Roseivirga sp. BDSF3-8: one gene and its partners. Each later gene encodes a partner of the first gene's protein in a complex. Links are inferred from orthologs where the notes say so. Each region holds a gene or a part of one and is shown in the gene's direction. Other genes may lie near its edges.

What was found.
Region 2: the proteins of AB9P05_RS03720 (region 1) and nuoB are in contact, whole or in part, in a crystal structure (PDB 6Y11), measured with the Thermus thermophilus proteins. The link is inferred for Roseivirga sp. BDSF3-8 from one-to-one orthologs. Residues at the interface, in WP_096411122.1 of Thermus thermophilus: Arg36, Val44, Arg45, Met46, Gly47, Pro48, Asn49, Arg50, Val51, Leu57, Gln58, Ala61, Asp62, Ile64, Lys65, Ile67, Phe68, Lys69, Glu70, Ile72, Val74, Glu223, Ala224, Glu225, His233, Thr234, Glu235, Tyr236, Ser237, Trp241; in WP_096411117.1 of Thermus thermophilus: Arg16, Glu17, Gly18, Leu24, Leu27, Val28, Trp30, Gly31, Arg32, Asn34, Ser35, Trp37, Thr54, Asp55, Ala56, Asp59, Ala61, Arg62, Phe63, Gly64, Glu66, Val67, Phe68, Arg69, Ala70, Ser71, Arg73, Gln74, Ala75, Asp76.
Region 3: the proteins of AB9P05_RS03720 (region 1) and AB9P05_RS05880 are in contact, whole or in part, in a cryo-EM structure (PDB 6ZJN), measured with the Thermus thermophilus proteins. The link is inferred for Roseivirga sp. BDSF3-8 from one-to-one orthologs. Residues at the interface, in WP_096411122.1 of Thermus thermophilus: Ala224, Glu225, Gln226, Glu227, Ala295, Trp297, Phe298, Arg299; in WP_223903221.1 of Thermus thermophilus: Pro35, Ser36, Asp139, Gly141, Ala142.
Region 4: the proteins of AB9P05_RS03720 (region 1) and AB9P05_RS05860 are in contact, whole or in part, in a cryo-EM structure (PDB 6KHJ), measured with the Thermosynechococcus vestitus proteins. The link is inferred for Roseivirga sp. BDSF3-8 from one-to-one orthologs. Residues at the interface, in WP_126985484.1 of Thermosynechococcus vestitus: Gln8, Lys26, Trp29, Leu30, Pro33, Met34, Met37, Leu38, Leu83, Ile84, Phe85, Lys86, Glu87, Asp88, Val89, Leu90, Pro91, Ala92, Thr100, Ala104, Val107, Ile108, Phe111, Leu112, Tyr114, Ile115, Ile125, Ser126, Leu128, Phe133; in WP_126986108.1 of Thermosynechococcus vestitus: Gly6, Tyr7, Glu8, Tyr9, Phe10, Gly12, Phe13, Leu14, Ile16, Cys17, Ser18, Pro21, Ala24, Leu25, Ala27, Ser28, Leu31, Arg32, Pro33, Ser35, Arg40, Leu41, Thr42, Thr43, Tyr44, Glu45, Ile51, Gly53, Ala54, Trp55.

What each region holds. Positions count from the first base shown.
Region 1 is NZ_JBGNFV010000001.1:935,527-943,278, reverse strand. Bases 4,319-7,293 are described here. They hold AB9P05_RS03720 (NADH-quinone oxidoreductase subunit H), read left to right. Parts: upstream 4,319-5,244; coding sequence 5,245-6,342; downstream 6,343-7,293. Other genes in these bases: AB9P05_RS03715 (4Fe-4S dicluster domain-containing protein), read left to right, coding at 6,344-7,293; AB9P05_RS03725 (hypothetical protein), read left to right, coding at 4,863-5,177; AB9P05_RS03730 (Brp/Blh family beta-carotene 15,15'-dioxygenase), read right to left, coding at 4,319-4,618. Outside these bases: AB9P05_RS03745 (S41 family peptidase), read right to left, coding at 1-1,913; AB9P05_RS03740 (bacteriorhodopsin), read left to right, coding at 2,408-3,253; AB9P05_RS03735 (hypothetical protein), read left to right, coding at 3,357-3,548; more of AB9P05_RS03730, read right to left, coding at 3,686-4,318; more of AB9P05_RS03715, read left to right, coding at 7,294-7,752. UniProt on the Escherichia coli protein: NDH-1 shuttles electrons from NADH, via FMN and iron-sulfur (Fe-S) centers, to quinones in the respiratory chain. The immediate electron acceptor for the enzyme in this species is believed to be ubiquinone.
Region 2 is NZ_JBGNFV010000001.1:1,469,331-1,472,147, forward strand. It holds nuoB (NADH-quinone oxidoreductase subunit NuoB), read left to right. Parts: upstream 1-1,043; coding sequence 1,044-1,592; downstream 1,593-2,817. Other genes in the region: AB9P05_RS05855 (LON peptidase substrate-binding domain-containing protein), read left to right, coding at 1-511; AB9P05_RS05860 (NADH-quinone oxidoreductase subunit A), read left to right, coding at 554-1,060; AB9P05_RS05870 (hypothetical protein), read right to left, coding at 1,565-2,287; AB9P05_RS05875 (NADH-quinone oxidoreductase subunit C), read left to right, coding at 2,406-2,817. UniProt on the Escherichia coli protein: NDH-1 shuttles electrons from NADH, via FMN and iron-sulfur (Fe-S) centers, to quinones in the respiratory chain. The immediate electron acceptor for the enzyme in this species is ubiquinone.
Region 3 is NZ_JBGNFV010000001.1:1,471,362-1,479,121, forward strand. What follows is about bases 1-2,983. They hold AB9P05_RS05880 (NADH-quinone oxidoreductase subunit D), read left to right. Parts: upstream 1-874; coding sequence 875-2,092; downstream 2,093-2,983. Other genes in these bases: AB9P05_RS05870 (hypothetical protein), read right to left, coding at 1-256; AB9P05_RS05875 (NADH-quinone oxidoreductase subunit C), read left to right, coding at 375-875; AB9P05_RS05885 (NAD(P)H-hydrate dehydratase), read left to right, coding at 2,155-2,983. Also shown: more of AB9P05_RS05885, read left to right, coding at 2,984-3,651; mtgA (monofunctional biosynthetic peptidoglycan transglycosylase), read left to right, coding at 3,651-4,331; AB9P05_RS05895 (T9SS type A sorting domain-containing protein), read left to right, coding at 4,382-4,765; AB9P05_RS05900 (DUF1800 family protein), read left to right, coding at 5,209-6,936; AB9P05_RS05905 (DUF1501 domain-containing protein), read left to right, coding at 6,960-7,760.
Region 4 is NZ_JBGNFV010000001.1:1,464,084-1,471,636, forward strand. The notes cover bases 4,778-7,553. They hold AB9P05_RS05860 (NADH-quinone oxidoreductase subunit A), read left to right. Parts: upstream 4,778-5,800; coding sequence 5,801-6,307; downstream 6,308-7,553. Other genes in these bases: icd (NADP-dependent isocitrate dehydrogenase), read left to right, coding at 4,778-4,783; AB9P05_RS05855 (LON peptidase substrate-binding domain-containing protein), read left to right, coding at 5,129-5,758; nuoB (NADH-quinone oxidoreductase subunit NuoB), read left to right, coding at 6,291-6,839; AB9P05_RS05870 (hypothetical protein), read right to left, coding at 6,812-7,534. Outside these bases: AB9P05_RS05830 (DUF4112 domain-containing protein), read right to left, coding at 1-41; AB9P05_RS05835 (phosphoribosyltransferase family protein), read left to right, coding at 133-639; AB9P05_RS05840 (ATP-binding protein), read left to right, coding at 1,041-2,597; panB (3-methyl-2-oxobutanoate hydroxymethyltransferase), read left to right, coding at 2,670-3,491; more of icd, read left to right, coding at 3,557-4,777. UniProt on the Escherichia coli protein: NDH-1 shuttles electrons from NADH, via FMN and iron-sulfur (Fe-S) centers, to quinones in the respiratory chain. The immediate electron acceptor for the enzyme in this species is believed to be ubiquinone.

The sequences.
Region 1 (7,752 bases):
TGGTCAAAAAACGTTTGGTGCCCGGTGCCTCCAACGCTGATCTTCATAGGCGAATACCTTCTGAAGCTTGCCGCATACACCCCGTTCTTTTCCGTAAGGTAGGGCGCGATAGACCACGCCGTGCCCTTTGGGTAGCCCCTCATATCAAATATGATAGCTTTCGTGTCCCTCAATACATCGAACATGGAGTCCACCATCTCTTTCGTCAGCCTGTCCAGGTCCGCATACCCGATATCCTTATTGATCAGCCGGATGATAGGCTGCTCGTTTCTGCCATTGCCCAATTGCCACAACATTCGGTTATAAGAAGCATCTCTCCGCAGAGACACCCTGGCAGTACGGCCATCTGCCTTTTGTATCACCAGCGAAGCTTCCGTACCATCCTGTCCGTTCAACAGCACATGTGCCACCCTGCCTCGCAGATACGCATCATTAGAAGACGCCGTTAGAGTGGCGTACCGCTCAAAGCGATCTGATATAGCCTCACCATCCACCGCCAGCACGATATCTCCTATGTTTACTTCCGTATGCTTATAAAGAGAATCCGGCAGCAAATCCACAATCACAGGCTGCCCTTCTATATACCGTACTTTGATAGGAGGGGCGGCAGGGCCCAGGTAAGCATTAAGCGTTTTGCTGCCTGCAAAGCCGTGCCCGTCCTCGATGTTTGTATACATTGCCGCCACAGCCATATGATACCCCAGCGAATCCGATGCACTAACAAAACGAGGTATATACTCCCTCAGTACCTTGTCCCAGTCTTTTGTCATCAGGTCCTGGTAGGCAAAAAAGTAATGGATAACCGTCCATATTTTAGCGGCCGCCAACAGCCGGTGCCCCTCGTCAGGATAATCGCCTGACGACTCTTCCACCTGGTTATCACCGGCAGCAAACCTTGAAGTTTCTTTGGCATCGCCTACTACATTTACCTGTTCAGGCGTATGGTTAATCAGGGACAGGGCACTACCGACCATCTGCTGCTTTTCGGTTCCTTTCGGTAACAGCACGTGCTCTTTAATGGGACGGTCAGTCAGTAGCTCGTTCGTGCGGATAGAGACCGTTAGCGAGTCATCCAGTTCAAAGGTTATGGTTTCGGCAAATACCGCCTCTGTGATTGGCGAAGTCGATACTATGCGGGCTTTATCACCCAGATAAAGGCCTGCCACCACCCGCGGCATATCCGTATGTTCGTTAACAATAAAAACAATAGGCCTGTCCACCGCTTCAGGAGCCGGGGTAATGGTTTTTTGATTAGTTATATAGTAGCCCGATTCATAGCCGCCCGAAGTAGCCCCTGATTCCGGTGCGAACCCATCATGAAATCTTGCCTGCAAGCCAGGTATCTCGATTACTTCGCTTGAAAAGTAATTTTCTATCATATTGAAATACCAGGGAACGTATCCTTTGAACATTCCCGGATTTTCCGCACTTCGTATGTCAAAAATAACCCCCTTGGACAGCGGTATGCTTTCCGTAAGCCTTTTTAGTTGAGTCATCACATAATTATAGTCCTCCAGGTCACTGTAATCGTTTATTGAGAACAGCAGCACACTGTCCTCTACGAATTCAACTACCGGGTATTTGACAGAATCACCCGTGTATCTTCTGGCTTCTGAGGTGACGACTAGGGTGGCAGGATCATTTAATCGGCTGAGCATCCGTTGGACAGCCTCGCCGTACTCCCGGCTGTTCTTGGCATCCTTTACCAGCCCGATATTATCTGTAAATGCACCAGCCCAGTCGATAGATCCATCATCCAGGTCAGGGTGAAAGTAGTTAAGATGCCCCCACAGCTCGCAGGTTTTGGCAAGTCTCTCAGTCTGTATTGAATCCAGCCCGGCAGGCTGTGATTGAGCGGCAAGAGTCAGGTAGGCAAAGGTAAATAGTATGCTTAGCAGAAGGGTCTTTTTCATGCGGTTAGTTCGGTCATTTTCAAATCCGGGGATAAAATAAGTAGTGACGGCGTTGATAGCCCCTATCGCCTAATCTAATCAATTTTTCCTTTAACACTGGGGCGCGTCCTGTCTGCTTCAATACCCTTAGCCTGGCATCTGTCCTGGATACAGCTATTGCTTCTCGTTTCACCATCAAAGCACCACGCTTGATTAAAGGGATAACCTATCCTCCCCTCCTCCAGGCTATTCATATTATGGCCTCTTTGTCCGGTTGGTTGATTTTCAAGGGAGTTAATTTAAACATTACTATTTCCTCCGGGTTAGCCTTACACACTTTGCATCACACTATTGTGCACCTTAATACAATAATAATATTACCCCGCAGGGGTAATCTGCCACTTTCCGCATTTATATCGTGAAATAATTTTTGGTCACGCTGCTGGCCGGGTCATAAGCCTGATGATTAGCTGACCTGCTTGTAGCAGCTATTTATATTTAACCATACCCACGCCATGAATGAACTTGGTAATGCAACTTTTGAAAATTACGTAGGGCTTGAACAGGGCTTTTCCGAAATGGCCTACCAGCTCACCTCACACGTACTTACCCTTGGCTACGCCTGTATGCTCGCCGGCCTTTTGTACTTCGTACTTACCATTAAAAATGTCGCACCGAAATACCGTATGTCATCCATACTATCGGTAGTCGTAATGGTCTCTGCTTTTTTACTGCTTTATGTACAGACCGAAAACTGGACAGATGCCTTTGCATTTGATAAAGAAAAAGGAAGGTATTTTCTCGCGGAAGGCAGTGACCTGTTTAACAATGGGTACCGCTACCTCAACTGGCTCATCGATGTACCCATGCTGCTTTTTCAGATACTCTTTGTCGTAAGCCTTACCCGTAGCAATTTTAGCAGTGTGCGTAATCAATTCTGGTTTTCCGGCGTCATGATGATCGTCACCGGGTACATTGGCCAGTATTACGAAGTGACCAACCTCACAGCCTTTGCTATTTGGGGAGCCATATCCACCGTATTCTTTATTCACATCCTCATACTCATGCGCAGAGTCATAAAAGAGGGTAAAGAAGGCATTCCGGACAAAGCACAAAAACTGCTAGGGTCTATATGGGTCCTCTTCCTGGTATCCTGGATGCTCTATCCCGGCGCTTACCTCATGCCTCATCTGTTGGGTATAAATGGAGGCTTGTTTAACGAAGTCGGCGTAGTCGCCCGCGAAATCACCTACACCATAGCCGATATATCTTCCAAAGTGATATATGGCGTACTGCTCGGCTTAGTCGCACAGTCACTCAGCAAGGCAGAAGGCTATACCATAGAACAGCAGGAGTTATAGAATTAATTTTATTAATAGCATATAACAAAGAGGCTGTCTCAAAAGGCAACCTCTTTCTTTTTGTTCAAAATATAATTTTGCATTCCTCATAACTACCGCGAGGTTGTACCGGGCCGCGTTCGGCCGGGCCGCGTTCGGCCGGGCCGCGTTCGGCCGGGTCGCGTTCGGCCGGGTCACGTTCGACCGGGTCACGTCCAACCGGGTCACGTTCAACCGGGTCACGTTCAACCGGGTCACGTCCAACCGGGTCACGTCCAACCGGGTCACGTCCGACTTCGCTATGCAGAGTGATTGAGGTAATTTTCAAAATATTGTTTGGTAGAAAAAGAGGTCTTCCTACAGCCTCTTGTTTTTTATATCGGCTTTATCAGCGTAAAACAGATGGAGGGACAGAATAACCATTATAGGAAAAGTGAACCAGCCCTACGCCGACTAGACCGCTTTATATTGGTTCTTCTTCCTGAAAAAACGGACATAAAACCTGTTCATCACAAACACATGAGGCAGCGTAATAGACGATATGGCAATGAGCAGGCAATACCCGTATGATATCGGCAACCATCCCATGTAGATAAGCCCGAATAGTAAACCGATCCCTCCTATGGAAAACAGCGTTAGTGGTGCCACAAGCTTAATAAACTGTCTTATTGAGAATACTTCCCCCGAAGCTTTTAAAAAGACATATTCCTCACGGAGTACTTTAAAAGAATGCAGGATCACAAAGTATAAAGTAAACCCTATCAAAAGAGGAGTAAGGTAAAAGCAACCCAGTAATACTCCCAGCAGAAGCAACTCCCTCAAAAAGGCACCCCGCGACAATACCTTAATATGCCAGAGCCTCCCCATTAGACACACAGTACCCAGCCCGCTTATCAGGCACATAAATACCATTAACTGGTAGCCGTGCAGGGACCGTAGAAAAGAAAACTCCGCATGCTTACTGGCAATGCCCATTACCTCAGAGTAGTTTAAAAGGACAAGGCTGCTTATGAGCAATGTCCCCCAGCTTAAGTAGAGTAATTTATGCTTCGCTATCTGCTGAGACAGATAGTGCGAAAACTGAGACTGACCAAAGTGATAGGCGGATATCAGAAGAAAGACCATATAGGCAATAGCCGGAAAAATAAACCACAAGGCAATATTAATACCCACAAAGACAAGGTAGACAGCGTTAAAGAGTGCAGGGCTGATCGGTTTATTACGAATGAAAAGGATATTATCTATGGCCCCGTGAGGTATTCCCAGTAAGAGTAAAAACGGAATACAAAGGTATAACTGGTCGCTGAGAGAGGGCTCCCCGAAAAGCAAGAGTAGGGGCAGTACCATTACCAGGCTTATAATAAAGATGATAGCGGCCCGTGTCATATGTACTTGCTCATTAATTTCTTGCCTCCTGATTCATTTTTATGATAGCTGGCTGACTAGTATAAAAATCAACCGGACCACATAAGGTTTCCTGTTTTGAAGGTTAATTCGCCTTAAAAGCTGGAAATTCAAAGAATAGTTGATCACACGTCTACTATATGGCAGCCATCACCCCGCTGCAGAGCGAAACAATACCCTTCCCAAACTACTTTTTATATTGATTTGAATTAAAAAAACGTAATTGATGATAACCTACCAGATATCCCAAACAGATAAAATCACTGCCAGCATAGGAGAGCAGTTTCAGGTAATATCCGGAAGAGCCCCCCTCAAGTCCCCGCAAGGTAGCTGGGAAGCCTATATAAACCTGCCCGATGGCATAGAGCTGCAGGAACAAAAGCCTGCCGAAGAAGATCGTTACAAGTTCACCCTCAAGGTGGTACATGCCATGCCAAGCGGTACCCTCACCTGCGGTTTTGTCGATGCAGGTAACAATACCACCGAAGAGTACACCCTCACCGTAGAAGCAGCCGGATCAGGCAGCGCAGGAAATGGCTGATCTTTACCTTTGGTGTTAGCGTCTAAGCCCTTATTTTTGTCTGCCGACAGCTAACCGGTTTACGCTATTGACGACCTTTTTATTCTTTCTGCCCTTTCTGTTGCTATACGCCGTAGTGGCCATCTACGCCGAGCGTAAGGTATCTGCCTTTATACAGGATAGGGTAGGGCCTATGGAAGTCGGGCGCTACGGGCTGCTGCAGACCATTGCCGACCTGCTCAAGCTTTTGCAGAAAGAAGACATTGTACCAGCTGCAGCAGATAAAAAGCTCTTCAGGCTATCACCCGTCCTTATCTTCACCGCCGTGTTTAGCGGGTTCAGCGTCATACCTCTCGCCGCCGGGTGGAGCGGCGCAGGCATAGAGACAGGCGTATTTTTCCTGCTCGCCATAGTCAGCCTCGATGTACTGGGCATCCTTATGGCCGGATGGGGTAGTAACTCCAAATTCAGCCTCTACGGCGCCATGCGCTCCGTGGCCCAGATCATCTCATATGAAGTGCCCCTCGGACTCAGCGTGCTTGCCGTCGTCATGATATGCCAGAGCCTCGACCTCCAGCAGATAAGCTGGCAGCAAAGCGTATGGTACCATAGCCTGCCTCAATCAGAGACTCAGTACCTATTCGGCCTCAGGCACACCGGCATCGATGTATCCCAGGTAGGCGGTATACTTACCTGGAACATCATGCGCATGCCCCTGCTCCTCATTGCCGCCCTCATCTTTTTCATCGCCTCCCTGGCCGAGTGTAACCGGGCCCCATTTGACCTTCCCGAGGCCGAATCAGAGCTGATAGGCGGATTTCATACCGAATATTCCGGATTTCGATGGGCCATGGTCATGCTCAGTGAGTATGGAATGATGCTCCTTGTGAGCTTTCTCGGGGCCGTTCTTTTTTGGGGAAGCTGGAACACCCCCCTCCCCAATATAGGGAGCCTCGAGCTCGCCTACTGGACCTCCGGTACCCCGGGTACCATTTCCGGCATAGCCTGGGGAGGTTTCTGGCTGTGCAGTAAGGCCCTGCTCACTGTGCTTATTCAAATGTGGATTCGCTGGACTTATCCCCGCCTCCGTGTGGACCAGCTTATGTCACTTTGCTGGAAATACCTTACCCCTGCTGCTATTTTAATTATATTAGCCGCCGGCGTTTGGCGCCTTTGGATGATCTGATATGAAGAAGAAAGGAGCAAATAGCGGATACTGGAAAAGCATTGGAGAGGCTATTAGTACCCTCACCGGCGGGCTCAGACTCTCCTGGAGGCACCTCCTGCAGGCCAGGAAAAGCCGGAGCCCCAAAGGCGTGGAGGAAGAAGACTACTTTGAGCAGTCCACCGGTATCTTTACTACCCAATATCCACAGGAATCCCTGCCCATACCTGATAACGGCCGCTACCGCTTGCACAATGAAATTGATGACTGCATCGTATGCGATAAGTGCGCCAAAATATGTCCCGTAGACTGTATAGAGATAGATCCTATACGTGCAGTAGGTGACCTCGGCAAGACCAGTGACGGTACTGTTAAGCGCATACATGCCGCCCGCTTTGATATAGATATGGGCAAATGCTGCTTTTGTGGCCTCTGTACCACCGTATGCCCCACTGAGTGTCTCACCATGACCAAGGCCTACGATTTTACCGAGTATGATGTAGATGACCATATCTATTCATTTGGTAAAATGAGCCAGGAAGAAATAGAAGTGGCCCATACCCGGCTCGCTGACTTTCTTGCGGAAAAAGAAAAGGCCAAAACAGCCAAAGCCGGAAGCGCCTCTGGTACGGCTAAACCTGCCGCACGCGTAAAGCCAGAGGCCGCAAAACCCGCCCGGGAAGGTCGTGAGCAAGGCAGTAAGCCGGCATTTAAGCCCAGGGTAAAGCCTAAGGCCACCGGTACCCAAGCACAGGAAGAGCCAGGTGAGCCCAAGCCAAAGCCTAAGTTTCGCCCCAAAGTAAAGCCCTCCGCCACTAGCCCCGCGGAAGATACCGGACAGCCGGCAGATAAAGCGAAAGAAAAGCCTAAGCCCGCTTTTCGCCCGAAGATAAAACCAAAGGTCAAACCAGCGGCAGCGTCAGAAGAAGATAGTAATAAAGACAGCCAAGACAGTAAGCCAAAGCAATCAGCCCCCCCGGTTGTAAGGCCGAAAATAAAACCTAAGACCACACCCAAAGCGGGTGCCGACGATAAAAAGGCTCGGCCTGTAATAAAGCCTAAGATAATACCAGCTTCGGAAGAAGGAAAGGAGAGTAGGGAAGGAGCGCCTGAACCTTCCAAACCGGCTCGCCCCGTGGTAAAACCTAACGTGAAGCCACGCAAGCCGTCAGAAGATGAAGAGAGAGATGCCTCACCGAAAAGTGACCACCCAAAGCCTGCTGCCAAACGCCCTGTGATCAGGCCTAAAATAAAGCCCGCAGCCTCCCAGGATAAAAAAGGTGACGAGAGCAAACCGGAAAAGCCTGAAGAAAGCAGTACGAAGAAACCTGCACGGCCTGTTATTAAGCCCAACGTGAAGCCCGCCACCTCACAGGATAAGGCCATAGGGGAGGGAGGTACAGGCGAAGACAGCCCCTCAGGTAGTACAAA
Region 2 (2,817 bases), 530 kb from region 1 along the record:
GGAGCCATTTGGCATTCCTTTGTATCAGGACAGTAAAATCAGCTACGGCACGGAAGTGACTCTTAATGCCATAGAAAAAGTATACCCGGACGGCCGAATGGATGTAAAGACTAAAGGCAACAGGGTCTTACACGTACTGTCTTTTGATAATCCTGCAGAAGGCAAGCTCTATGCCGGAGGCGAAGTAGAATTTGTAGAAACTGACATGGAAGCCTCCCCGGAAACAACACAGGAAATGATCAGGCTTGCTAAAGAGCTTTACCAAAACCTGAATGTGGTACAGGAAGTAAGCATATCAGATGACGTGAACAGTTTTGACCTTGGTCATAAAATAGGTTTGTCTGTAGAACAGGAATTCGCCCTGCTCCAAATAGAAAAAGAAGAAATACGCCAGCTATTTATTATAGCTCATCTCAAAAAGGCCATTCCCATGCTGATGGATATTGAACGGACCAAAGAGCGCATTAGAATGAATGGTCACTTTCGCACCTTTGACCCGCTGGATTTTTAGGATTTTTCTTTTTGCCTTTCACCCGCTACTTTTGAGTAGGAAATGGAAAATCAGATATCCGCATTCGGCGAGGTCCTTCTATTTATAGTAGGTGCCATTATTTTCGTGGCAGGCGGCCTCGTTACGGCCTGGCTGGTGCGCCCTCACCGGCCTAATGAAGAAAAGCTTACCACCTACGAGTGTGGGGAAGATCCTGTTGGCTCCGCATGGGGCCGGTTCAATGTCAGGTTTTACGTTATTGCCCTCGTTTTTATTCTCTTTGATGTAGAGATCGTGTTTCTTTTTCCCTGGTCGGTAGTATTTGGCCAAAAGGAACTCATAAGCGAGACCAACGGCCTTTGGGGATGGTTTTCATTAGTTGAAATGTTCCTCTTTATCGGTATCCTCCTGCTTGGTCTGGCTTATGTATGGGCTAATGGCTTTCTTGACTGGGTAAAGCCTGCCGTAAAGCAAACCTCACATGACTCACCGGTACCTGCCGAGCTTTACGACAACCTGAATAAGCAGTACGAAGCAGAAAAAATTAAGGAAGATGGGCCTACTGGATAAGGAATTTAATAGCGGCGGCGTAGTGGTAAGCCGGGTGGACGACCTTATCAACTGGGCTCGCCTGAGCAGTCTGTGGCCTATGGGCTTCGGTATCGCATGCTGCGCCATCGAGATGATGAGCAGCTATGCCAGTGGCTATGACCTGGACCGCTTTGGCGTGATCCCCCGCCCTTCGCCCAGGCAGTCAGATGTCATGATAGTGGCAGGTACGGTTACATTTAAAATGGCCGATCGTATCCGGAGGCTATATGAACAGATGGCAGAGCCACGCTATGTGATCTCCATGGGCTCATGCTCTAACTGCGGAGGTCCTTACTGGCAACATGGCTACCATGTGGTAAAAGGAGTGGACCGTATCATTCCGGTAGATGTTTATGTGCCAGGGTGCCCGCCGCGGCCGGAAAGCCTGATAGGAGGCATACTGAAACTGCAGGAAAAAATACGCACGGAAACCCTGATGGCTCCCGCTGCCGCAGAGGCTATTCTGGCTAAGAAAAGGGAAGCTCAGGCAAGCAGCAAGACAGCAGAGTAAAGTACACAACCAGCCATAAAGGCAAGAAAGTTACTACGCCGCTCTTCGGGCAGCTCTTCTTTAAGGGTGTTTAATATCACGCCTCCTGATACAACGCCAAATACAGCCCCTATACCCAATGGGGGGAGGTTAACCCACTGCCCCGCAACCCAGCCTGCTATTATGGATAAGGTTAGTATATACCTGCCAACTCTTCTATACCGTTTTTGATAATGATCATGCAGCCCAAAATCATTTATTACAAAATGAAAGGCCATTGCCAGCAGATAAAAGATTAGCTGTTTAAGGGTATGCTCATTCCGGTGCACAAGTAAGTAGCCTATAAGCGCATTATACAGAGAAAAACTAACAAGATGGATGTAAAATACGCGGCCTGACACCTCTCGTTGATCATCCTGACGTGCAGATACTTTACTCAACTTTGCCGCACGCTCCAATCCGTAAAAGATGGTAAGGCCAGCCAGACTCAGGAGGTAGAGGTGGTGCTGGAGGAAGCCTTTGCCTTCATAGTGAAGCTGCCACTCTTCTAACTCCGGCATCACGTGGATAAATACATAAGCCACTGAAATACCCCCGCCAAATGAAAGCCACTTGCTACGGGGAATCATGGATATGAACCTTAGCTTTCCAGCAAATAAATGTACCAGTGCCAGCACAATTGCTCCGGAGAAGGTAAGCCAAAACTCTCTTTCCATGGCTTGCTAACCGCTCACTCTTACTTTTAGTTAGCTTGAATTGAGATTATTCCGGCTTCAGAAGCGCATTCATGCCGCACTCCGTTTATTTGCTGGCCTGCATTCCTTATTTTTGATCATGCAATTCGACAACATTTGTGAGCTCCTGAAGCGGGAAGCAGGCCAGGAAGCCATTACGGCCACCGACACTACTTCAACACCGCCCACCATCACGATACCTCCTGCGCTGCTACTATCAGCAGCAGACTGCCTCTACCGCCATCCGGACACTTATTTCGATTTCCTGAGCTGCCTGACTGCCCTGGATAATGGGCCCTCCGCAGGTACAATGGAAGTGATCTACCATTTGTATTCCATACCATTCGATCATTCCGTAGCTCTGCGTGTAGAGGTACCCAGACCAGCCGCGCCCGGGGAGTTACCTGCCGTACCTTCAGTAAGTCATCTGTGGAAATCAGCCCTGTGGCATGAGAGGGAGGCTTTTGACCTGGTAGGTATTCACTTTGAAGGGCATCCTGACCTAAGGCGTA
Region 3 (7,760 bases), 540 kb from region 1 along the record:
CGTAAAAGATGGTAAGGCCAGCCAGACTCAGGAGGTAGAGGTGGTGCTGGAGGAAGCCTTTGCCTTCATAGTGAAGCTGCCACTCTTCTAACTCCGGCATCACGTGGATAAATACATAAGCCACTGAAATACCCCCGCCAAATGAAAGCCACTTGCTACGGGGAATCATGGATATGAACCTTAGCTTTCCAGCAAATAAATGTACCAGTGCCAGCACAATTGCTCCGGAGAAGGTAAGCCAAAACTCTCTTTCCATGGCTTGCTAACCGCTCACTCTTACTTTTAGTTAGCTTGAATTGAGATTATTCCGGCTTCAGAAGCGCATTCATGCCGCACTCCGTTTATTTGCTGGCCTGCATTCCTTATTTTTGATCATGCAATTCGACAACATTTGTGAGCTCCTGAAGCGGGAAGCAGGCCAGGAAGCCATTACGGCCACCGACACTACTTCAACACCGCCCACCATCACGATACCTCCTGCGCTGCTACTATCAGCAGCAGACTGCCTCTACCGCCATCCGGACACTTATTTCGATTTCCTGAGCTGCCTGACTGCCCTGGATAATGGGCCCTCCGCAGGTACAATGGAAGTGATCTACCATTTGTATTCCATACCATTCGATCATTCCGTAGCTCTGCGTGTAGAGGTACCCAGACCAGCCGCGCCCGGGGAGTTACCTGCCGTACCTTCAGTAAGTCATCTGTGGAAATCAGCCCTGTGGCATGAGAGGGAGGCTTTTGACCTGGTAGGTATTCACTTTGAAGGGCATCCTGACCTAAGGCGTATCCTGCTACCCTCAGACTGGGAAGGTCATCCGCTGCGCAAAGATTATGATGAGCAGGAATATTATCATGGCATTGAAGTTAAATACTGATGGCAAACCCGATCCAGTACACCTACGACAAAAGGCATCTGAATAACTCGGAGCCTAATAAGTTTACAGAGGGGCATTTACAGGATGGTGAAATGCTCATCAACATCGGGCCACAGCACCCCAGTACGCACGGCGTACTACGGCTGGAGGTGATCACTGACGGTGAGATCATTACTGAAGTAGTGCCTCATCTGGGCTACCTGCACCGGTGTTTTGAAAAGCATGCAGAAAACATGCCCTATAATCAGACCATCCCATTTGTAGACAGGATGGACTACCTGGCAGCCATGAATAGCGAACACGCTTTTGCCATGGGGGTGGAACAAATGCTGGGTATTGCAGATAAAATTCCGGCGCGCGTAGAGTATATCCGTGTGCTGGTTTCAGAACTGAATCGCCTGGCCTCACACTTTGTGGCCATTGGTACTTATGGCCTCGACATCGGCGCCTTTACCCCCTTCCTGTGGCTGATGCGCGACCGGGAACATATTCTCCGCCTACTGGAGTGGACATGCGGAGCACGGATGCTCTATAATTACATCTGGGTAGGAGGCTTGTTTTATGACCTCCCCGTGGGCTTTGAAGAGCGCACGCGGGAATTTTGCCAGTATCTTTTGCCTAAGATGGCAGAAATGGAAAAACTGGTAATTGAGAATAAGATATTCGTCGAGCGTACTGCTAATGTGGGGGTGCTTTCCCGGGACCTAGCTATCAATTACGGAGTTTCCGGCCCTATGCTGCGGGCCAGTGGCCTTCGCTACGACCTCCGAAGGGTGGATAAGTACTCTGTATACCCCGAACTGGACTTTGACATACCGGTGGGGGAAGGAGCCATGGGTACTTTAGGTGACTGCTGGGACCGTACCTGGGTAAGGGTAAGAGAGTGCCATGAGTCTATCCGTATCATCAGGCAGTGCCTGGACCGGCTGCAGGGGGACCTGAAACGCACGAGGGACTTTGACCCGAGGGCACTGGTACCAAAAAAGATCAGGCCTAAAAAGCAAGACCTCTATGTAAGGGCTGAAAACCCTAAAGGTGAGCTGGGCTTTTACTTCAGGGCAGATGGCAAATCTGATATCCCCCTTCGCTGTAAGGCCCGCAGCCCCTGCTTTGTTAACTTGAGCGTACTTTCGGAAATAAGCCGCGGCTCAATGGTGGCCGACCTCATAGCCATTGTGGGCTCCCTGGACATGGTACTGGGTGAAGTAGATCGCTAAGACGCAACTTTTCAGCCTGCCTCAGCTTATAATAGAAGGATAAACCACTAGCACTTTTATACATGAAAATACTGACTGCGGCACAAATACGGAAGCTGGATGAATATACGATAGCCAATGAACCCATCAGCAGTACAAACCTGATGGAGAGGGCAGCGGCAAGGTTTACAGACCGCTTTACCCTGAGTTATGGTCCGGACAGCAAAGTGGCTGTACTTTGCGGGCCCGGAAATAACGGCGGAGACGGGCTTTGCATTGCGCGCATGCTTACCAGGCTTGGGTACCAGGTCACTTCCTATGCTGTGCGCACCAGCGATAAAGGCTCTGAGGACTTTAGCATAAACCTGCGCCGGCTGGAGGATATATCTCCTGTAAAGGAAATTCGGGACGAAGATCATCTGCCGGACCTGTCGGCTTTCGATGTACTCATTGATGGTCTCTTTGGTTCAGGCCTTTCCCGGCCGGTAGAAGGGCTTTTTGCCTTAGTGGTAGAGCGTATGAATAGCAGTCCCTCCCCTACCGTCAGTATTGATATACCTTCAGGCCTGTACAGTGACGAGCCCTCGCCTGACGGTGCCATAGTCAGGGCCAGTCAGACATTTACCTTTCAGGTGCCAAAGCTCGCCTTTATGCTTCCTGAAAACGGCCCTTATACAGGCCACTGGGAAGTAGTAGAAATAGGTCTCCATCCCGAGGCCCTGGCCAAGGCGGAGACTGACAAGGTGCTAATCACCCGGGCTGAGATAAAAAGCTTCCTGCAACCCAGAGGTACATTCAGTCATAAAGGTAACTACGGTAAGGCATGCATTATAGCAGGCAGTAAAGGTACTATGGGTGCGGCTGTACTCAGCGGACTGGCCTGTCTGCGCAGCGGGATAGGCCTGCTCACTTTACATATTCCCTGCTGTGGTTATGATATTATCCAGACCAGCCTGCCGGAGGCAATGGCTAGTTGTGATATTTCTTCGGATCACTTCAGCTGTCTTCCCGATCTGGAACCTTATACGGTCATAGGTGCCGGGCCCGGCATCGGCACTTCCTCTGCCGCCTGCAAAGCGCTCCGTGAGTTACTCACCAATGTAAACGTGCCGATGGTATTAGATGCAGATGCCTTAAATATACTCAGTGAAAACAGGGAGCTATTAGAGCTACTGCCGGAAAACACTATCCTTACTCCCCATCCTAAAGAGTTTGAGCGATTAGCCGGAAAAACTGAGAATGGCTTCGAGCAACTGGAACGTCAAAAGGAGTTTTCTAAAAAACACAAGGTCATCGTAGTGCGAAAAGGAGCCCATACAGCAGTGAGTATTCCGGACGGCAGGGTTTTCTTTAACAATTCAGGAAACCCTGGCATGGCCACAGGTGGATCTGGAGATGCTCTCACAGGCATTATTACCGCTGCGCTGGGTACATACGAACCCTGGCAGGCAGCTATTCTGGGAGTACATCTTCATGGCCTGGCAGCAGACCTGGCTCTGAAAGAACAAAGCCAGGAATCTCTTCTGCCAACCGATATGATTGACCATATTGGCAGTGCCTATAAAGTCCTGTGGTCCTGATGAAAATACTACGCTCGCTTTTCCGCTTCGTACTGTTTGCCCTGTTATGTTTTGTACTGCACAGCCTGTGGCAGGTCATTATCTACAGGTATATTCCGCCACTTTACACCTGGCATATGGTCGGCGTATGGATAGAGCAGGGTTCGGTGGAATATGCATGGTTACCAATGGACGACATTTCGCCCTGGATGGGAGTGGCTGTAATAGCCGCTGAGGATCAGAAGTTTCCTGAGCATAATGGATTTGACATAGAGGCCATAAAGGAGGAGATAGAGAAGCGCCGCAAGGGACAAGGAAGCCGCGGGGCAAGCACCATCTCACAGCAAGTATCAAAAAACTTATTCCTCTGGCATGGAAAAAACTTTTTCAGGAAAGGGTTAGAAGCATATTATACTGTCTTAATTGAAATGCTTTGGCCTAAAGAACGTATCTTAGAGGTCTATTTAAACATCGCCCAAATGGGGCCTGATGTTTTCGGAGTTAAAAAAGCATCCGAACAATACTTTAAAAGGGAGGCGCAAGATATTAGCATTCAGCAAGCTGCCTTGCTTGCGGCAGTGCTGCCAAATCCCGTCAGGTTCTCTGCAGCACAACCTTCATCCTATATTAACCGTAGAAAAAATTGGATCGTGCAGCAGTCATATCAGATCGGAGGGAAAAAAATTCTGCAGAATTTATGAAATCCGGTTCGGTTTTTGCTCCTAAATAAACAGGATAATATTAAACGACCATGCGTATCGAGAAAATACTACTTTCGCTTACATTCGGGTTTGTACTCCTCTTCGCAGGCACATCTGTATCCCATGCGCAGGAAGTTTTTCCCCAACCCGAAGCTCCCTATTCGCAGGTGAAGGAAACACGTGGTGTCATGCTGTACCCCAATCCTACTGAAGATTTTCTGAAGGTCTCTTTGGAAGATTTGGATTTGCAGGACCCTACCTTTGAGGTATATAGCATTATTGGTAACAATCTACAGTTAGATTATGAGCTTAATCCTAATGGTACGTACAGCATAGATGTAAGAGGTATCAGGCCCGGATACTACATTTTGATTGTACGGGATCGCGGATCGCTTTTCAAACAAGCCATGCGATTCAGAAAACAGGAAATGTAACACTGTATTTAAGAATATTAACATAAGGCTACTCTTTACAGGGTAGCCTTTTTCAATTTACCGGGGTCTGCTTCAAGTAAGAAACCCCCATATAGCCCCGGCAGATTCCGAAGAAAGTAAATTGACATTGTACTTCTCTCTCCTTTCTGAAAAGACTTACACCAATGCAACTCGTGTGTAATCCCTCCCCTGCACGACTTTCATCATATCTTCATATATAATCTTTCTTAGTAAACCTAAACACCCAATCCCTTTGTGCTAATTGCACTTTTTTGAATGAAATTCTTACACACATCCATATAAAGGAGTTCCTATATCGATTTTCCCACTAAACCCTCTTTATATTTAAGCATTAGAAAGATATCATTATTTGTATTTTTCAAATGAAAAGTATTACCTGACTTGAGCCAGGCGATACTGAACCTAAAAAAAGCGGAAGAAATATGCCTCTACAAGCAATATCCGGGACGCTGGGTCAGGAACGGGCCCGGCACCTGCTCCGGCGTCTTACCTATGGCCTCCGGCCTGGCCAGGTAGAAGCCTTCGCTTCACTGCAGATCGGTGACGCCCTCTCACGCCTGATGGACGGGCTGCAGGAACCTGCACATCCACGGTTACCTGAGGATCCGGAGGGGGGCATGCCGTCTGAATACGAGTGGGTAACTATAACGCGTGCAGATACTGAAAGGGACCACGTGCTAAGAAGCGCTCTCTTACGCTGGTGGACAGGACAAATGTACCGGGACGATACTGCCCTTGAAAAACTGGCTTTTTTTCTTCACACCATTCATACCACAAAATCTGAAACCGGAGGCAGCAGCCGGGACCTGTACTGGCAGAACGCTCTTTTTCGTCGCTACCTGATTAATGACCTGACTAATACGAGCACTGAGTTTAACCGCTACACTCATCTTATAGCTAAGGTGATAGTGGATAACAGCATGCTGCACTTTCTGGATGGCAGACTGAATGTGAGAGGCCGACCGAACGAGAACTTTGCCCGTGAAATGTTCGAATTATTTACCATAGGGAAAGGGCCTGTACGGGGAGCCGGTGATTATACAACCTATACTGAGGCTGATATCCGGGAGGCGGCCAGGGTGCTGACGGGCTGGACAAGTGTGAACTGGGGCACACCGGAAGCTTTTGAGCCTGATGTAGCTACCGGCCTTCCTACAGGCAAAGCCCGGATAAATGAGGACTCAGGTAACGCTACCAATCACGATAATGAGGAAAAAATCTTTTCCGCCTCATTTAATCATACCATCATCACACCTATGGCTGATCCACCCACCGCGGAAAGCATGGAGGATGAAATTCGCCAACTGGTGGAGATGATTTATAACCAGGAGGCAGCGGCCCGCTATTTTATCAGGCGACTGTACAGGTTTTTTGTGTACTGGGATGTAACCGAGGAAACCGAACAGACGGTTATTGGGCCGCTCGCGCAAACTTTTATGTCGGGTGGGTATCGTCTACGACCTGTTCTTGATGAGCTCTTTTCCAGCGAACATTTCTTTCAGGCAGCCCCTGGCCAGGGGGATGATAAATTCGGCGCCCTTATCAAATCTCCCCTGGAGTTAACTCTGGGCACATTACGGTATTTTGATGTCGAAATACCGGAAATAAATACAGTCGAACATAATGAGGTAATGGGCACCGTAATAGGGGAAATGGAGGACATGGGACTGCACCTGATGAACCCTTATGATGTGGCAGGCTATGAGGCTTACCATCAGGCTCCCGGTTATAACCGCAACTGGATCACGACGAATACACTGGCAGAGCGCTACGCATTTATCCATAGGCTACTTTCCGGACAGATGCCGCTAGTGATAGACCTGCTGGCCTGGGCAGATGACCCCGGAAGCGGAATCACCGATACCATGGCTACTACAGCAGTGGACATAAACGGGCGTAACTATGCCCTACAATTAGTAGAACATCTGGCAGGGCAATTATTGCCTTTTTCCGATCGGGACACAGCCATCACCGCTGAACGCTACACTTACTTTGGTGAATATCACCTGGGCGGCCTGGAGTGGGAAAACTGGGTTTTTAATTGGCAAAACCGTAACGGAGGCAATATGGACATCATGACGGACGCTACGGAGCGACTGAAAAACCTGTTTAATGCACTGATGCAATCACCTGAATATCAGCTATTCTAGGCAGAACTTAACCATTCCGCAATATGAAGAGAAGGAGTTTTTTACGAAATATCTCGATAGCTGCAGGAGGTACACTGCTGCTGAATGGCATTCCCCTTAAAGCCTTGAGTGGCACTCCCAAGCTAGCGCATACAGCCCGGCTCAGTGGCAATGGCCGCGCCCTGGTATTGCTGCAGCTACATGGAGGAAATGATGGGCTTAATACCTTCATCCCGCTGAATCAATATAGCGAATACTATAACATGCGGCCTAATCTGGCCATACCAGACTCAGGCAATCGAGGCTATATTCCGCTGGACAGCACGCTGCCAGACGAGAAGCAATTGGGACTGCACCCTGATATGGTGGCGCTAAAGGAGCTTTATGATGAAGGCAGGGTAGCCATATTGCAGAATGTGGGGTATGAAAATGTAAATGGCTCACACTTCAAAAGCCGTGATATTTGGTTTGGAGGCGGGGGCTTTGATGACCCCGTAACCGGCGGATGGATAGGCCGCTATCTGGAACTGGAGCATGCAAAGAACCAGGGGCTGGATTGGCCTACCGACTTTCCGCATGATGGCATGCCTGACCCACTAGGACTGGAATTTGCCAATGAGGTATCACTGGGCTTCCATACGGATGACACCGTACCTGCTGGACTGAGCATCCCTAATCCAGCCACCTTCCTGAACCTGGTACAGGAGCTTCCCGGCTATAACGAAGAGTTGATGTCCGATCCCAGGGGCTTTCCCGCTGATGGGATTCGGGATACATTATACGGCCGTGAACTGGAGTGGATACTTAATATTGAAAAAGACACGGATAAGTACGCAGAAAGGCTT
Region 4 (7,553 bases), 530 kb from region 1 along the record:
TCTGCCCATTCCAGTTGCCTTAATCGTTGCGTTTTTGTCATGTGTATAGTTAAAAAAGTGAACCAGTCTCACTATTCTGAAAAATATGTTTTAAAATAGCCCTGCCGGAAGCTTTCAATAAAGTACACGACCATGAAAGACCAACAGACCCTGATACTAGATAGCAATAAGATCGAAAAGATTGTCAAGCGCATTGCTTTTCAGATATATGAGAATAACGCTGTAGAGACTGACCTGTTTATTGCCGGTATCTGGGACCGTGGGTATCACCTTGCCGAAATGATGGCCAGAGAGCTAACGGAGATAAGCCCGATAAAAACTCATCTGCTACGTATCGATATTGATAAGCAGGATCCGGTGTCTTCTGAAGTAAAAATGGATAAGCCTGTAACTACGGTGGAAAACCAGCGGGTAATTCTGGTAGATGACGTGTTGAACACCGGCCGAACGTTGTTTTACGCATTGGAGCCATTTATGAATATCAGCCTCCAAAAACTGGAGATTGCTGTCTTGGTAAACAGAAGCCATGCCTGCTTTGGCGTCTATCCGCAGTACACAGGTTATGAGCTTGCCACCACATTGGAAGAGCATATTCATGTGTCATTTGAAGAAGAACCAAAAGGTGTTTTCTTAAGATAAGTGGCATTAAAATACTGGTATAACCAAAGGGAACATTGATTTTTCAAAAATCCGGCTATATTACAATCAGTCTATAGGGGTATTTTTAGCCAAATGGAATATTGAATAATCCACTCATAATGGCTGGCAATTTGCCTGAAACCTCCCAAAGGGAAGCTGATTTGATCTTTACCTAAGGCTTCAATCCAGGGCCACTATTTAGCTAACAGACTGATAAACAATTTCTCACGAGAGGAAGACATAGCTCCAAATGCTCATGTTACATCTGTTTTTTTCGGAGGGAAAAAAGTGAAAAAATTGCTTGCCAGTCGAAGTAAATCGAATAATTTGGCATCCAGTTTATTGCTTTTTTTCCAGCAATAGTTTTCCTATTTTACATAAGGCCTACTAATTATCCTATAATGAACGTGAGTTCCCAAGCCGATCTGCAACTGGAGATAAAGCAGCTTAAACAGCAAATCAAAGAGCTGGAAGAACGAGAGGCTTCCCGGGCGGCCTACATTCACGTAATTGAAAACGACCTTCAAAAATACCAGCTCGCTGCTAATGGAGCTAATGACGGCCTATGGGACTGGGATATAGTCAGTAACGAGGTTTTCGTGTCCGAGCCGTGGAAAAAAATGCTTGGCTATACGGAGCGGGAAATTGACAGTAGCATCCTGGCCTGGGAGACCCTGCTCCATCCCGACGACCGTGAACGGGCCATCAAAGCCTTTTACGATTACCTTGAAAATCGAATTGACCATTACTCCCTGGAATTCCGGCTGCGCCATAAGGACGGCACATACCGGTGGATAGCCAGCCGGGGCACTGCGTTGCGTGACCGCAATGGCATAGCTTACCGAATAAGCGGATCCCATACGGATATTACCGATCGTAAACGAGCCGAAGAGGTAATCCAGAACAGTATAAACAAGTACAGGAATCTTTTTCAAAACAGCCTGGTAGGCATGTTCAGAACAGCAGCTGACACAGGCGAGATACTGGAAGCTAATGCCAAAGCGCTGGAGCTGTTCAATGCCAGTGAGGGCGACAAGCTTTACACCACCAACTTTTATACGAGCGAGACGCAGCGGCTGGAGATGATGGAAAAACTCCTCAGCCACGGAAAAGTGGAAAATGAGGAAATGCTCCTGAAGCGCAATGACGGAACCACTTTTTGGGTAAACTACAGTAGTGTGTACTACCCCAAAGAAAACCGCATAGAGGCTGTCCTGAAAGATATTACTGACACCAAGCAGAACTTTGAAGAGCTGCAGAAGGTAAACTTTGAGCTGGATAACTTCGTGTACCATGCCTCGCATGATTTGCGCTCTCCCCTGCGGTCTATCCTTGGTCTTATCCACCTGCTGCGTAGCGAAACCGATCCATCGGGCAGGGAAAAGATCATCGAAATGATCGAAGGTAGTATTCACCGTCTGGACAGCCTTGTGGTTGATCTGCTTAGTATTTCAAGAAATAACCGGGTCAATGACCCTAAAGTCAGCATTAATTTCCTAACGGAGATCAACAATACGCTAACCAGCTTCTATACGGCGGAAGAAGGTCCCATGCCTGAAATTCTTACCAGGGTTTATCAACCATATGAATTCAGAAGTGACCTTACCCGCATAAGGATTGTGATGAACAATATCATATCCAATGCGATTAAATACCGCTCCCGAGAAAAGGACTATACCTATGTGGAAATAGTGGTGAAGGTGGAAAAGGAAAAAGTCACCATCACGGTTAGTGACAATGGAGAGGGTATTTCTGAAGAAAAGCTGGAGAATATCTTTGAGATGTTCTATCGCGCCTCAGAGAGTAGCGAGGGCAGCGGGCTGGGCCTGTATATCGTCAAAAATGTCATTGACAAAATGAAAGGTGACATTAAAGTAGAGAGCAAGGTTTCCGAGGGGACCCGTTTTACAGTGGTTTTGCCCGCCTATTCAGAAGAGGACGAAGAGACCAACGCATAGTTTAGCTGCATTTTTCCCTGTTTTTATCATTTTTTTGTAGATTGAGCCGTTTTTAAGCACAACGTTACTGTCATGTCTGTACACCGGCCCGATATCAAAAAGATCACTACCCATCAGCTTCAGGAAATGAAGAACCGTGGGGAGAAGATCTCCATGCTTACTGCCTACGATTATTCGATGGCGCGCCTGCTGGACGCGGCAGGAATAGATGTTTTACTGGTGGGGGATTCGGCCAGTAACGTCATGGCAGGAAACGAGACTACACTTCCTATCACTCTTGACCATATGATCTACCATGCCACTTCTGTGGTAAAAGCTGTAGACCGTGCCCTGGTGATTGTGGACATACCATTCGGCTCCTACCAGGGTAACAGTAGTGAGGCACTGCGCTCGGCCATTCGTATAATGAAGGAGAGTGGGGCACACGGGGTAAAAATGGAGGGTGGCTCGGAAATAAAAGAGAGTATCACCCGGATACTTAGCGCCGGCGTACCTGTGATGGGGCACCTGGGCCTGACCCCTCAGAGCATTTATAAATTTGGCACCTATACTGTACGTGCCCGAGAGGAGGAGGAAGCTGCTAAACTGATACATGACGCGAAGCTTCTGGAAGAGTGCGGGTGTTTTGGCCTCGTGCTGGAAAAAATACCCTCAGGGTTGGCCAAGCGCGTAGCGAGTGAGGTAAATATTCCCGTTATCGGCATTGGTGCCGGCCCGCATGTAGATGGTCAGGTGCTGGTAGTGCATGATATGCTGGGCATCACCCAGGAATTTAAGCCACGTTTTTTGAGAAGGTACGCAGACCTTCACAAAACCATAACCGAGGCTGTTAGTCATTACATAGAGGATGTCAAAAGCCACGACTTCCCAAAGGATACAGAAAGTTATAAATAAGTGAGAAGAGTACCGCCCTTTTGCAGGTGGCGGCTATACGTTACTCAATAAGCAAACCGAACAGAATGAGTGAGCAAAAAATTACCATCAAAGATGGTACCCTGCAGGTACCTGACAACCCCGTAATCCCTTTTATCGAAGGTGACGGTACAGGTGTTGATATTTGGCCTGCTGCCAAAAATGTAATCGATAGTGCAGTAGAAAAAGCCTATAATGGCAAAAAGAAAATAGAGTGGAAGGAACTGTATGCTGGTGAAAAAAGCTACAATCGCAGTGGCGAGTGGCTTCCTGAAGACACTCTGGCTGCTTTCCGTGAGTACCTGGTAGGTATAAAAGGCCCCCTTACCACCCCTGTGGGCGGCGGCATTCGTTCACTGAATGTGGCACTGCGCCAGGAACTGGACCTGTATGCCTGTGTGCGTCCTGTAAGATGGTTTAAAGGCACACCCAGCCCTGTAAAAGACCCCGGCGCGACAGACATGGTAATCTTCCGTGAAAACACTGAAGACATCTATGCAGGAATCGAGTTTCAACAAGGAACTGAAGACGAGAAGAAGTTTGCTTCTCTGCTGAAAGAGAACTTTGCCGACCGTTACAAGAAAGTTCGCTTTCCTGATACAGCAGGCTATGGCATAAAGCCCGTTTCAAAAGAAGGAACCGGTCGCCTGGTGAAATCGGCTATCGACTATGCTTTCACCACTAAGCGCGACAGCGTTACCCTTGTGCACAAGGGTAACATCATGAAATTTACCGAAGGTGCTTTCCGTGACTGGGGCTATGAAGTAGCTAAAGAGCAGTATGGCGCTAAGGACTACGAAGGAGGCCCCTGGCAGGTGATAGAGAAAGACGGCCACAAGATCATAATTAAAGATGTGATCGCGGATGCTTTCCTGCAGCAGATACTTCTTCGCCCTGCTGAATACAGTGTAATTGCTACACTTAACCTGAATGGCGACTATGTTTCTGATGCACTGGCTGCCATTGTCGGTGGTATCGGTATCGCACCCGGGGCTAACATCAACTACAATACAGGTAACGCAATATTTGAGGCTACTCATGGTACAGCTCCTAAGTATGCAGGCCAGGACAAGGTTAACCCCGGCTCTGTAATCCTGTCAGGTGCTATGATGCTTGGCTACCTGGGCTGGAATGAGGCCGAAGACCTTATCTACAAAGGACTGGAGGCAGCCATCGCCAGCAAGCGTGTGACATATGATTTCGAGCGACTTATGGACGATGCCACACTACTTAAGTGTAGCGAATTTGGCCAGGAAGTAGTGAATAACATGTAATTACGGATAATATCGTAAGGAAAAGGCCACCTGACCCGGTGGCCTTTTCTATTTCAGGGGCCAAATTGAAATAGAATTAGTGTATAACGGTAGAGGCAAAGACTAGCAAATACCCCCCAGGTGCATGACTTTAATTACTATGGCCACGTTAATATCCCTTAGCCATGTTGAGCCCTCCGGTCACAAACACTCTTACCAGTGCCGCCAAACAAATGGCCACTTTAACATCAAGCTAATTCATGATATTGTACAAATATACATATAGGCGAACCCTATGGCCATCGTGTTTTTAACGATATCCGGAATTCTCTCAAACCACTTTACAATCGGGGTGTTTTGGGGGTAATGAAAAGTTATTTACCCTTGTTTCCTCTCAATATTGTCGTCTTTCCAGGTGAGGCGGTAAACCTGCATATCTTTGAACCAAGGTATAAGCAGCTTATTAATGAATGTAATGAAAACCAGGAGCCATTTGGCATTCCTTTGTATCAGGACAGTAAAATCAGCTACGGCACGGAAGTGACTCTTAATGCCATAGAAAAAGTATACCCGGACGGCCGAATGGATGTAAAGACTAAAGGCAACAGGGTCTTACACGTACTGTCTTTTGATAATCCTGCAGAAGGCAAGCTCTATGCCGGAGGCGAAGTAGAATTTGTAGAAACTGACATGGAAGCCTCCCCGGAAACAACACAGGAAATGATCAGGCTTGCTAAAGAGCTTTACCAAAACCTGAATGTGGTACAGGAAGTAAGCATATCAGATGACGTGAACAGTTTTGACCTTGGTCATAAAATAGGTTTGTCTGTAGAACAGGAATTCGCCCTGCTCCAAATAGAAAAAGAAGAAATACGCCAGCTATTTATTATAGCTCATCTCAAAAAGGCCATTCCCATGCTGATGGATATTGAACGGACCAAAGAGCGCATTAGAATGAATGGTCACTTTCGCACCTTTGACCCGCTGGATTTTTAGGATTTTTCTTTTTGCCTTTCACCCGCTACTTTTGAGTAGGAAATGGAAAATCAGATATCCGCATTCGGCGAGGTCCTTCTATTTATAGTAGGTGCCATTATTTTCGTGGCAGGCGGCCTCGTTACGGCCTGGCTGGTGCGCCCTCACCGGCCTAATGAAGAAAAGCTTACCACCTACGAGTGTGGGGAAGATCCTGTTGGCTCCGCATGGGGCCGGTTCAATGTCAGGTTTTACGTTATTGCCCTCGTTTTTATTCTCTTTGATGTAGAGATCGTGTTTCTTTTTCCCTGGTCGGTAGTATTTGGCCAAAAGGAACTCATAAGCGAGACCAACGGCCTTTGGGGATGGTTTTCATTAGTTGAAATGTTCCTCTTTATCGGTATCCTCCTGCTTGGTCTGGCTTATGTATGGGCTAATGGCTTTCTTGACTGGGTAAAGCCTGCCGTAAAGCAAACCTCACATGACTCACCGGTACCTGCCGAGCTTTACGACAACCTGAATAAGCAGTACGAAGCAGAAAAAATTAAGGAAGATGGGCCTACTGGATAAGGAATTTAATAGCGGCGGCGTAGTGGTAAGCCGGGTGGACGACCTTATCAACTGGGCTCGCCTGAGCAGTCTGTGGCCTATGGGCTTCGGTATCGCATGCTGCGCCATCGAGATGATGAGCAGCTATGCCAGTGGCTATGACCTGGACCGCTTTGGCGTGATCCCCCGCCCTTCGCCCAGGCAGTCAGATGTCATGATAGTGGCAGGTACGGTTACATTTAAAATGGCCGATCGTATCCGGAGGCTATATGAACAGATGGCAGAGCCACGCTATGTGATCTCCATGGGCTCATGCTCTAACTGCGGAGGTCCTTACTGGCAACATGGCTACCATGTGGTAAAAGGAGTGGACCGTATCATTCCGGTAGATGTTTATGTGCCAGGGTGCCCGCCGCGGCCGGAAAGCCTGATAGGAGGCATACTGAAACTGCAGGAAAAAATACGCACGGAAACCCTGATGGCTCCCGCTGCCGCAGAGGCTATTCTGGCTAAGAAAAGGGAAGCTCAGGCAAGCAGCAAGACAGCAGAGTAAAGTACACAACCAGCCATAAAGGCAAGAAAGTTACTACGCCGCTCTTCGGGCAGCTCTTCTTTAAGGGTGTTTAATATCACGCCTCCTGATACAACGCCAAATACAGCCCCTATACCCAATGGGGGGAGGTTAACCCACTGCCCCGCAACCCAGCCTGCTATTATGGATAAGGTTAGTATATACCTGCCAACTCTTCTATACCGTTTTTGATAATGATCATGCAGCCCAAAATCATTTATTACAAAATGAAAGGCCATTGCCAGCAGATAAAAGATTAGCTGTTTAAGGGTATGCTCATTCCGGTGCACAAGTAAGTAGCCTATAAGCGCATTATACAGAGAAAAACTAACAAGATGGATGTAAAATACGCGGCCTGACACCTCTCGTTGATCATCCTGACGTGCAGATACTTTACTCAACTTTGCCGCACGCTCCAATCCGTAAAAGATGGTAAGGCCAGCCAGACTCAGGAGGTAGAGGTGGTGCTGGAGGAAGCCTTTGCCTTCATAGTGAAGCTGCCACTCTTCTAACTCCGGCATCACGTGGATAAATACATAAGCCACTGAAATACCCCCGCCAAATGAAAGCCACTTGCTACGGGGAATCATGGATATGAACCTTAGCTTTCCAGCAAATAAATGTACCAGTGCCAGCACAATTGCTCCGGAGAAGGTAAGCCAAAACTCTCTTTCCATGGCTTGCTAACCGCTCACT